One region of the Paenarthrobacter sp. genome, then DNA from elsewhere that is predicted to be linked to it. Evidence: riboswitches for the same ligand, from Rfam matches in the RefSeq annotation. Region 1 holds a riboswitch; the other holds the start of a gene.
The links. Region 1 has a riboswitch for cyclic di-AMP ahead of RIF72_RS04595 (M23 family metallopeptidase). Riboswitches for the same ligand answer to the same signal wherever they lie in the genome.

Region 1 (5,294 bases):
GTGCCTCTTTGGTTTCGACCTTGGCTTCAACCTTGGCCGGAACTTCCTCAACTACCACGGGAGCCGGGGCTTCCACGGTGGTGACCACGGGGCGCTCGTAGGAAATGGCTACAGTGGAGTCCGCGGCGATGGTGGCCTGGACTACCGACTGTACGTCCAGGGTGGACGTGGACGTAGATTCACGGTCCACGTTGGTGTCGGCAGCGTTGGCGGCGATGCCACTGGTCAGGACCAGGCCTGAAGCTGCGGCAATAACTGCTGCCTGGCGTCCAACGCCACCGGCGTTGTTGCTGACGGCCTTGGCGATGACGGCAAGCGAGCTGGTCTTGGGGGCCTCAGCGCGGTGCCGTGCAACCTTATTTGCACTGGTCATGATTTTCTCTTTTCGTATCCGCGTGCAGTTGGGGTACACGCGGGTAGTGGGTTGGCCAGCAAGTGGGGCATTCGGCCGACCCCGAACCGGATTTTTAGCGGAGGGTGTAGAACGAGGAGGAGCCGGTGGACGCTACGGAGTGCAGCAGCGTTCCTTGACCGGGGTTCAAGGCGCTGATCATCATGCCGTTGCCGACGTAGATGCCCACATGGGCTCCGCCGTTCTGCATGACGAGGTCGCCGGGAGCAGGAGTGCTGGTAGGCGTCATGGCCGTCCAGGCGTTGACGCGGGGGATGCTGATTCCTGCCTGTGCGTAGACCCATTGGGTGAAGCCGGAGCAATCCCAACCGTTGGGTGTGGTGCCGCCCCAAACGTAGGGAGAGCCGATGCCGGTGTAGGCAATGGCGGCGAGACCGGAGGCAGCTGCGTTGGAAGGCGAATCCTTGGCCTCGGAGGACTTAGCTGTAACTGCTTGCACTGTTTCTTCAGTGGTGGCCGCTGCACGCTCGGTAATCTGCGCTGCGCGCTGGACTACTTTGGGGGCTTCCTTGGTGGCCACGATGGGGCTCTCGAAGGAAACAGTAGCTGTCGGTTCTGCGGTAACCACCGCGGTAGCCACCAGCTGTTGGGTGCTGGAGGCTTCCAACTTGGAAACGTCGGTGTCTGCTGCTTGTGCCGGCAAGCCGACGGTGAGGACGAGGCCTGAGGCTGCTGCGAGGACGGCGGCCTGACGGCCTACGGTCCCTGCATTGGAGGAAACAGCCTTGGAAAGAGTGTTCAACGGGTTCGTACGAACCGTTTGGGCGCGATGGCGCGCAGGGGTAGTGCGTGATGACACGAAGGTAGCCTCTCCCAATGCCTGCGAGGTGAGCTGTCGGATTCGGATGGGAGTCATCCGGCCGCGCTGCTTCCAAGGAAGCTTTTGCGACTTAACCCCAAGGCCTTCTTTCGAAGACCAGAAATGGTTCCCCCGCCCCTGCCAGACGATTTATGCGAACGGACCCTGAGCGGTGGCAGAGCTAGGCAATCCACTCAAGTGCATCGGCCCCCTAAAAAGCCGATGCGCTCTGTACGCTACAACAGTTGAACGCGAATGTCACATTCAGGTCACGGGGTGTCTCGCGAATGCGAGAGGCAGCCATCACCTGGCTCAGAGCCAGCCCATGGGGTCTACAACTTCACCGTTGACCTGGACCTCGAAGTGGAGGTGGCAGCCGGTGGAAGCGCCAGTGGTGCCGCTCAGGGCGACGGTGTCGCCACGGTTTACGGTCTGTCCAACCTGGACGGTGAACGACGACAGGTGGTTGTACGTGGTTTCAAGGCCATTGCCGTGATCAACGACCACGCGGTTGCCTCCGCCATACTCGTGCCATCCGGCGAAGGTGACCTTGCCTGTCGCCGCGGCGTGCACAGCCGTGCCGCACTGGGCAACGAAATCCTGGCCACGGTGGAAGTCACCGGCGCCACCCGTGAGGGGGCTGATGCGGTAACCAAAAGGGGATGCCGTGGAGAGCGTGTCAAGGGGGCTGGCCATGCTGCCAACGGACGAGGTCCGCTGGATGCTTTCTGTCGACTGCGCACTGAGCAGCTGCTTCAGCTTGCCATCCGGGTCGGCAGCAGTTGCGACGGCGGCGCGGCTGAAGTCGATCTTGGCTGACGCGGCAGCGGAGACTTCGGGCTGGCTGCCAGCAGGAGCGGCCACTGCAAGGGCGGACTCGGTTTGGCCCGATTCCGAGGTGGCCATGACAGGACTAGTGGCGGGCAGGCCGACAGTCAGGGCAAGTCCGGTGGCGGCTAGCGCAACACCGGCCTTCTGCCCGACGCCGCTGGCAGCGGCGAAGTCGGCAACCTGGCGCATCGGGCTCTTACGGCGGCGCACCTGACGCTCGGTGTCGCGAGGCCGGATCTCCGTTACGACGGTGGCTGGCCGCAGCTCAGCAGCGGGGCCGGACGCACGGCGGCGGCCCCTGACGTTCTGCGATGTCAAACTCTGTTCCTCTCTCAAAAGCCTGCGAAGTTAGCTGTCGGATTCGGGTCAGAGAGTACAAAGACCCGGTCCGCACGAGGCGCTCACGGCACACAGGTATCCCAAGAGGGACTTGTATACGTGGGCACTTCTGCTGCGGACTTCACCCCAAGGCTGCTTCTTTAGACAGCCGCTTGTGGTTCCCCCGCCTCTGCCAGTGGTGGGTAACACACCTGATCCGCTGGCAGAGCTCGGCTCCGGATCAGGTAACGCTTTGGTATCAGCGCTAGTAGATAACTATAGGGGATTAAGGCGTTCGGTAATAAATTCGTTATCAACAGGAACGGTCTGAACGCAGCAGCCCCTTATCATCAATTCCGAAAAACCGCAGGTCACACGCGCGCCGAAGGACCAAAAGTGAGGTTTGACACGGTACTGGGCCAGCTCCGGTCAGCTGAGGGAGACGAAGACGTGCGCGGCAACTTCAGGAGGTAGCTCCAAGGCGCCTTCAATACCAGGGACCCGGACCGAGATGTACTCACCGACGCGTTCCAGCGAGACGCTGGCGCCCGGACGGATTCCGCCTTCGTCCAACTGGGTAAGGAGCTCGGGCTCCACCTGGATGGGCTCCGCCAAGCGGCTGACCACCACACGCGAATCGGCGGCGTAGCCATCCATGGCCTGCAACAGGTTGACGTCAAGCCGGGGGAAGGGCTGGCTGGCAAGGCCACCAAGTGCTTCAAGTCCTGGAATAGGGTTGCCATAGGGAGACTCCGTAGGGTGCTCCAGGAGCTCGTAGAGACGACGCTCCACGCGCTCACTCATGACGTGCTCCCAGCGACACGCTTCATCGTGCACGTAGGCCCAGTCCAGACCAATAACGTCGGCCAACAGTCGCTCTGCAAGGCGGTGCTTGCGCATGACCTCGGTAGCGCGCTTCCGGCCCACTTCAGTGAGTTCCAGGTGGCGGTCGTTGGACACGATCACCAAACCGTCGCGCTCCATGCGTCCGATAGTTTGGGAAACAGTGGGTCCGGAGTGGCGCAATCGCTCGGCAATGCGGGCCCGGAGAGCCACTATGTTTTCTTCTTCAAGCTCCAAAATGGTCCGAAGATACATCTCAGTGGTATCGATCAGATCCGTCATCCAGCTCAGCTCTCCTCGAACGCAGTTCCTTGCGTAATCTCCACCGTACCGCGTCCCCAGCAAGGTCGGACGGTGTGCACCGCCGCCCCATGAACGCCAACCACCAGCCTAGCTTATTTGGAATTACTCTGGATAATTCCGGTCGCATCGTGGTCGCATCTTGTTCGTCCACGTTCCACGTGGCGGACTATGACGGTCGCAGGTTCCTGCGCCCGGGCCGGGTCAGGCAGAATTGGGGTGTCGAAGGGGCAGTTGCTGCCCCCTGCCACGACCCATCTCTAGCCGATACCCATTGGAGCCCTACGTGAGCGACAACAGCATCACCATTCCCGCCGACCTGCTGCCCAAGGACGGACGCTTCGGCGCTGGACCGTCCAAGGTTCGCCCGGAACAGATCGAAGCGTTGTCTGCCGCATCGACCACCATCCTCGGCACCTCCCACCGTCAGGCTCCGGTCAAGAACCTGGTGGGTTCAGTCCGTGAAGGACTCAGCCAATTCTTCCGTGCTCCTGAAGGCTACGAGGTTGTCCTCGGCGTTGGCGGCTCCACGGCGTTCTGGGACGTGGCTGCATTTGGCTTGGTCGAGAAGAAGGCCCAGCACCTCTCATTCGGCGAGTTCGGCTCAAAGTTCGCTGCCGCCACCAACAAGGCACCGTTCCTTGACGCTTCGTCCATCATCAAAGCTGAACCCGGCACCCGCCCCGAGGCAAGGGCCGAAGCCGGCGTGGACGTCTACGCTTGGCCCCAGAATGAAACATCAACTGGCGTGGCCGCTCCTGTGAAGCGTGTCCAGGGTGCCGATGAAGGCTCCCTCATCCTGGTGGACGCCACCTCCGCAGCCGGCGGATTGGACGTGGACGTCGCCGAGACGGATGTCTACTACTTCGCACCGCAAAAGAACTTCGCCTCCGACGGTGGCCTCTGGCTTGGCCTCTTCTCCCCCGCCGCCTTGGAGCGGGCTGCACGGGTCAAGGCGAGCGGCCGCTGGATCCCGGACTTCCTGGACCTGCAGACTGCCATCGACAACTCCAAGCTGAACCAGACCTACAACACCCCTTCGCTGACCACCCTGGTAACCCTGGACGCCCAAGTGCAGTGGCTCAACAGCAACGGTGGCCTGGACTTCGCCAGCAAGCGTACGGCAGACTCCGCCAACCGCATCTACTCCTGGGCCGAGGCTTCGGAGTACGCAACGCCTTTCGTGACCAACGCCGAAGACCGCTCCAACGTCATCGCCACCATCGACTTCGATGACTCCGTTGACGCCGCAGCCATTGCCAAGGTCCTGCGCGCCAACGGCGTTGTGGATACGGAGCCGTACCGTAAGCTCGGCCGCAACCAGCTGCGCATCGCGACGTTCGTTGCCATTGAGCCGGACGACGTTTCGGCTCTGCTCGCGAGCATCGACTACGTTGTGGGCGAGCTGAAGAAGTAGCACCGAAGGCTTTGGTCGGCGTCGTGCGGGTGGTTCCCGGACGGCGCCGCCGCCGTTTAAGGCGCGTTAACCGCCTTGTTGGCGGCTTCCGTCGTCGTCCGTTTCCGGGCGTGCCAGCAGCGACTCCACCCGGAAGTGCTTCAGTCCGCGGGCCCGACGATCGAACCGGAGCCGTAGCTGCTTCGCGCGGATGATCCACAGCAAACCCACGACGGCGGTGCTGACGCCGGCAACCGCTGCAACGCCGACCGCCCATCGAGGGCCACCGACGTTGGCCACCAGGCCCACCAACGGTGCCCCGAGGGGAGTGCCGCCCATAAAAATGGCCATGTAGAGGGACATGACCCTCCCCCGCATGACAGCCTCCGTGGTGG
Region 2 (5,294 bases), on a different contig from region 1:
GAGTTCTTGTTCACATTGGAAGTGTGCAACGTAACAATGGCAACACGCAAGTAACAAAGCGTCGAACCGTCCACATTTTGAGACACGGGGGTCTATTGTGTCGCAAATCACAATTCAGTAGGTCCTGTAAATGAACGCCATTTCATTCGGTTCGATCAAGAAATATTCGCCATCCGCTGAATATTCTTCGGCATAGGGCGGATGATGTGCATGCCCGTTCCTCCCAATCCTCTCCCGACGGAATCTCACGAACTGAAACACTTGTTGTCCAATCGGGGCCAACCTTCAGGGCCACTTTTCAGCACAAAATCTGCTACAAGCCGTAGAACGCCCTGAACCGGGGCGTCAAAAGTCCTTGGGCACGGAAGCGTGTCCAGTAGCCCCCTCCTCGATAGTCTGATCTCACAGCTTCCTCACAGGATGGGCAAAGTGTTGGCAAACCAGCAGAACGGAGAGTTATCCCATGGCCTCCTCGCACTCCACGACCAACAACCTTCCCCAGCTCTCCCATCCGGACGGCTCCCCCATCCGTGCTCTGGTGGTGGATGACGAACCCAGCCTTGCCGAGCTGATGAGCATGGGCCTGCGCATGGCAGGCTGGTCTGTTGCGATGGCCGGGGATGGTCCGGAAGCAGTGAAGCTGGCCAAGGATTTCCGCCCTGACGTGCTGGTCCTGGATGTCATGCTTCCCGGATTCGACGGCGTCGAGGTCCTGAACCGCATCCGCACCTTCGCCCCGGAGGTTCCCGCCCTGTTCCTCACGGCCAAGGACGCCGTACAGGACCGCATTGTGGGGCTGGCAGCTGGCGGCGACGACTACGTCACTAAACCCTTCAGCATGGAAGAAGTCCTCCTGCGCCTCCACCGCCTGGTCCAGCGCTCCGGCGTAGCTGCCATGGACACCGCCGAGCTGGTGGTAGGCGACCTCACACTCAACGTAGATACCCGGGAAGTAACCCGCGCCGGCCAGGACATCCCGCTGACCGCCACCCAGTTCGAGCTGCTTCGCTACCTCATGGAGAACCCAAAACGAGTGGTCAGCAAAGCCCAGATCCTGGACCGCGTGTGGGATTACGACTTCGGCGGCCAGGCCAACATCGTGGAGCTCTACATCTCTTATCTGCGCAAGAAGATCGAAGCCAACCATCCCCCAATGATCCATACCATCAGGGGTGCCGGATACGTCATCAAGCCTGCGGACTAGGCATTGAGCACCCTCCCAAGAGTGGCCGGGAAGTCCGGCCGCAGTTGGCTCGACCCCTCCACCTGGCACTTGCGTACACGCCTGGTCCTGGTGGCCATGGCACTGCTGATCGCCATTTGCGCTGCGGTGGGAGTTGTCAGCTACGCGTCCATGGACATGGTCTTCAACAGGCAGCTCGACAGGCAGTTGGAGCAGGCGTCCAGCCGGGCAAACGACTTCGGCAGGCCGCCGTCGAACTTTCCGTTATCCCCAGGCAGGCCGGATCCTTTGGAGGCGCGCGGGCAGGCTGCGGGCACGCTCAACGCAAGGATCGACGGCTCCCTGGTGCGTAGCTCGGGTTTGATCGACGCCCACGGTAACCGCGTCTCGCTCTCAGCCGACGACGAACAGGTCCTGGTATCGCTCCCCACGGACAATCAACCCGTGGATCAATCACTGTCGAACGGCGACTACCGGCTAGTGGCAGTCGAGACTACTTATGGCGACGTGATTGTGACCGGCCTGCCCCTCGCCGACAAACAATCTGCCCAGGCGTCCTTGGTGTGGACCATGGTGCTGGTCTCGCTGGCTGGGCTGGTAGTGATCGGGCTCGTAGGAACGGTCATCATCCGCCGGACCATGCGTCCGCTGGAGCAACTCTCCGAGGTTGCCATCAAGGTTTCGCGCCTACCCCTCGACGCCGGTGAGGTGGCACTGGCAGTGCGCGTACCGCCGTCGGCATCTCACCCTGGAACGGAAGTGGGCAGTGTCGGCTATGCCTTGAACCAGATGCTGAACAACGTTTCGAGCGCACTGGAAGCACGTCAGGAAAGCGAAACCAAAGTGCGGCAGTTCGTGGCGGACGCCTCGCACGAGCTGCGGACTCCCCTGACAGCCGTCCGGGGCTACACCGAGCTGCTGAGGATGACGGAGAATTTCACCGAGGATGGATGGAAGTCGCTGGCCCGAGTCCAAAGCCAGGCCGAACGCATGACCACTTTGGTGGAGGACCTTCTTCTGCTGGCGCGGTTGGACGAGGGTCAGCCCGTCAAAGTTGAGGACGTGGACCTGACACAGCTGGTGGTCGAAACGGTCAGTGACGAGAAAGTCATGGCACCGGACCACATTTGGCAGCTCCAGCTCCCCGATGAGCCCATCACCATGCGCGGCGACGCCACCCAACTTCACCAGGTACTGGCCAATTTGCTGTCCAATGCCCGCAAGCACACCGATCCCGGCACCACTGTGGTCACAGGCGTGATGCTCTCCGCCGATGGCAGCGCCGTGGTCACAGTGACGGATAACGGTCCCGGAATTACTGAAGACTTCCAAGGCAGGATCTTCTCCCGGTTTGCCCGCGCCGATGCGGCGCGATCAGGTAGCGAAGGCACCTCCGGACTCGGCTTGTCCATTGTGGAATCCATCATTTCAGCGCACGGCGGCAGCGTGGAGATGACCTCGCGGCCGGGGCATACCGAATTCGCCGTCCGACTCCCGGCGGTGAGCACCGAACGCCCATAACGAATCGGGCAAGGCGACTCACCGCCGCCGTGATCTCTGTTACCTAAATGTGACTTCTGCGGAAAGCTCCTGTACCGTCGAAAGGGTGGGTCGCCCCAACTGGCCCGCATCCGGGATGCGCCGAGCTCTGCCACTTCCCGGAGTCCGTTCTTTCACCGAGGCAGAGACGGGGGACCCAGAGTCTCCGGGCAAGGCCTTTTGGTCGGCCCTTGGGGTGAAGCCGCAGCGTGATGCGCGGCCGGATGACCTCATCCGAACCCGACAGCTAACTCCGCAGGCGCTGAGAGGTAATCACATGTCTGAATTTAACGATCAGACGCGCCCTTCCGCGCGTCACCGCGACGAACACAACGCACCGCACACCAAGTCGCAGTCCGTCCTCAAGAACGCAGCCCGCCAAGGTAAGTCCGGCCACCGCATGTCCGTAGTCGCCGGTGTTGTGGCAGCTGCACTGGGCGTTGCGTCGCTCGGAACCGCCGCCAACGCCGCGCTGACCCTCCCCGAGGCCAGCCGCGTAGCCGGAACCCAGGCCAGTGCGCAGGTCAACACCAACAAGTCGGCTGAGATCTCTGCTTCCCTGAATGCTGCCGCCGAAAAGGGCGCAGCCGACAGGGCCGCTGCGGATAAGGCAGCTGCTGACAAGGCTGCCGCCGAAAAGGCTGCAGCTGACCAGGCCGCCGCCGCGCAGGCCGCCGCCGAAAAGGCTGCAGCCGACCAAGCTGCCGCCCAGGCCGCAGCTGAGAAGGCTGCTGCTGACGCTGCCGCCAAGCAAGCCGCCGACGCCGCCGCTGCCGCTGCCGCCGCGGAAGCCGCAGCAGCTGCTGCCGCCCCCAAGGCCGTGGATGACCCCGCTGCTGCCAAGGCGTACGCCGCCAGCATCCTGGGCAACTACGGCTGGAGCCAGGCCGAGATGACCGCCCTGAACACGCTGTGGGAGAAGGAATCCAACTGGAAGACCACAGCTACCAACCCCTCCAGCGGCGCCTACGGAATCGTCCAGTCGCTGCCTGCTACCAAGATGGCCACGGCCGGCTCTGACTGGCAGACCAACTACCAGACCCAGATCAAGTGGGGCCTGAACTACATCAAGGAGCGCTACGGATCCCCGTCCGCTGCTCTGGGCTTCCACTTGGCCAACAACTGGTACTAAGCCAGACTGCTTGATTGCCGCGCCCGTTGCTGCCGTTCGCACCAGTACACACTGGAGCGGATGGCGGGAGCGGGCGCGGCTTTGTGTAAGCCGGGCTGCCCTTGCCTATGCCTCCGGTTCCGCCTCCATCGCAGCCCGCACGGCTGCGATGGAGGCGGCCACATCGCCGGCATCCGTGGACCAGTTGCTCACCGAGATGCGGAGTATTTCGCGGCCCCGCCACGACGAACCGGACATCCACACCGCACCTTCCGCCATGAGCCTCTGGGTGACGCGGTGCGTACGATTGTCGCTGCCGAAGCTCACCGAAACCTGAGTGAAGACGACGTCGTTGAGCACCTCCACACCCGGGATCGCCGCCAGTCCTTCTGCCAGGGCACCGGCGTTCGCTGCGAGGCGCTCCACCATCGAAATAACTCCTGAGCGGCCCAGTTGCCTGAGCGCAGCCCACACCGGGATGCCCCGGGCGCGGCGAGACATCTCCGGAACTTTCTCGAAAGGGTCCCCTGGCCCCGCATCAGTGGCAATGAGGTAACTCGTGTGAACGCTGAAGGCACGCCTCAAAGCTTCCGGGCGTGCCACTATTGCCAGGCCGCAGTCGTAAGGGACATTCAGGGTCTTATGGGCATCCGTTGCCCACGAATCTGCGTCCTCCACACCCGCCAACCGACCGCGCAGCTTCGGGCTCACGGCGGCCCACAGACCAAAGGCACCGTCCACGTGCACCCACGCGCCGCGATCGTGTGCCACGGCTATGGCTTCCTCCATGGGATCGAATGCCCCGGAGTGGAGGTTGCCGGCTTGCAGGCAGACCAACGATGGGCCGGGTTGCTGATCCATGGCATCAGCCAGGGCGTCGGGACTGATCCGCCCTTCGTCGTCGGCGTCTACCGGAACACAGGCGCCCAAACCGAGGTAGCGCAGCGCCAGATCCACTGCGGCATGCCGTTCCCTGCCGGCAAAGGTAGTGATCCGGGGCGCGCCGGTGAGGCCGAGCGCTTCGAGGTCCCATCCGGCCTCGTCCATCAGGTATTGGCGGCCCGCTGCCAAGCCTACGAAGTTGGCAGTCGTGGCGCCCGTGGTGAATCCGACGTCGGCTGTCGCAGGCAGGTGCAGGAGGTCCAAAAGCCAGGCGGCGGCGGATTCCTCAATGGCAGCGGCAGCGGGGGTGGCGAACCGGAGCCCGGTGTTTTGATCCCAGGCAGAGACGAGCCAATCGGCGGCCATGGCGGCGGGCAAGGTTCCTCCCATGACCCAACCGAAAAACCGTCCGGACTGGATCGCCATCAAGCCGGGCTCAGCCAGCGCGGCGAGTTCGTCCACTACCTCCGCGGCATCGGTTGCTCCGTCCGGGAGACGCGGCAGGATGGTCTTGGCCACTTGGTCGGCATCGGACGAAGGGCGGACAGAACGGGTGGGCACCGACGCAAGCCACTCACC

Region 2: linked by a shared signal. The riboswitch ahead of RIF72_RS12415 (hypothetical protein) and the one ahead of RIF72_RS04595 (M23 family metallopeptidase) in region 1 are both predicted to bind cyclic di-AMP.

What each region holds. Positions count from the first base shown of each region.
Region 1 is NZ_JAPSHI010000004.1:27,506-32,799, reverse strand. Features, by position in the region: gene RIF72_RS04605 (NlpC/P60 family protein) at 1-373, opposite strand, end outside; gene RIF72_RS04600 (NlpC/P60 family protein) at 468-1,211, opposite strand; cyclic di-AMP (ydaO/yuaA leader) riboswitch at 1,216-1,385, opposite strand; gene RIF72_RS04595 (M23 family metallopeptidase) at 1,524-2,360, opposite strand; cyclic di-AMP (ydaO/yuaA leader) riboswitch at 2,365-2,606, opposite strand; gene RIF72_RS04590 (metal-dependent transcriptional regulator) at 2,790-3,485, opposite strand; gene serC (phosphoserine transaminase) at 3,790-4,920, shown strand; gene RIF72_RS04580 (MFS transporter) at 4,987-5,294, opposite strand, start outside.
Region 2 is NZ_JAPSHI010000015.1:38,403-43,696, reverse strand. Features, by position in the region: gene RIF72_RS12425 (response regulator transcription factor) at 464-1,204, shown strand; gene RIF72_RS12420 (HAMP domain-containing sensor histidine kinase) at 1,208-2,704, shown strand; cyclic di-AMP (ydaO/yuaA leader) riboswitch at 2,813-2,998, shown strand; gene RIF72_RS12415 (hypothetical protein) at 3,000-3,854, shown strand; gene RIF72_RS12410 (aminotransferase class V-fold PLP-dependent enzyme) at 3,960-5,294, opposite strand, start outside.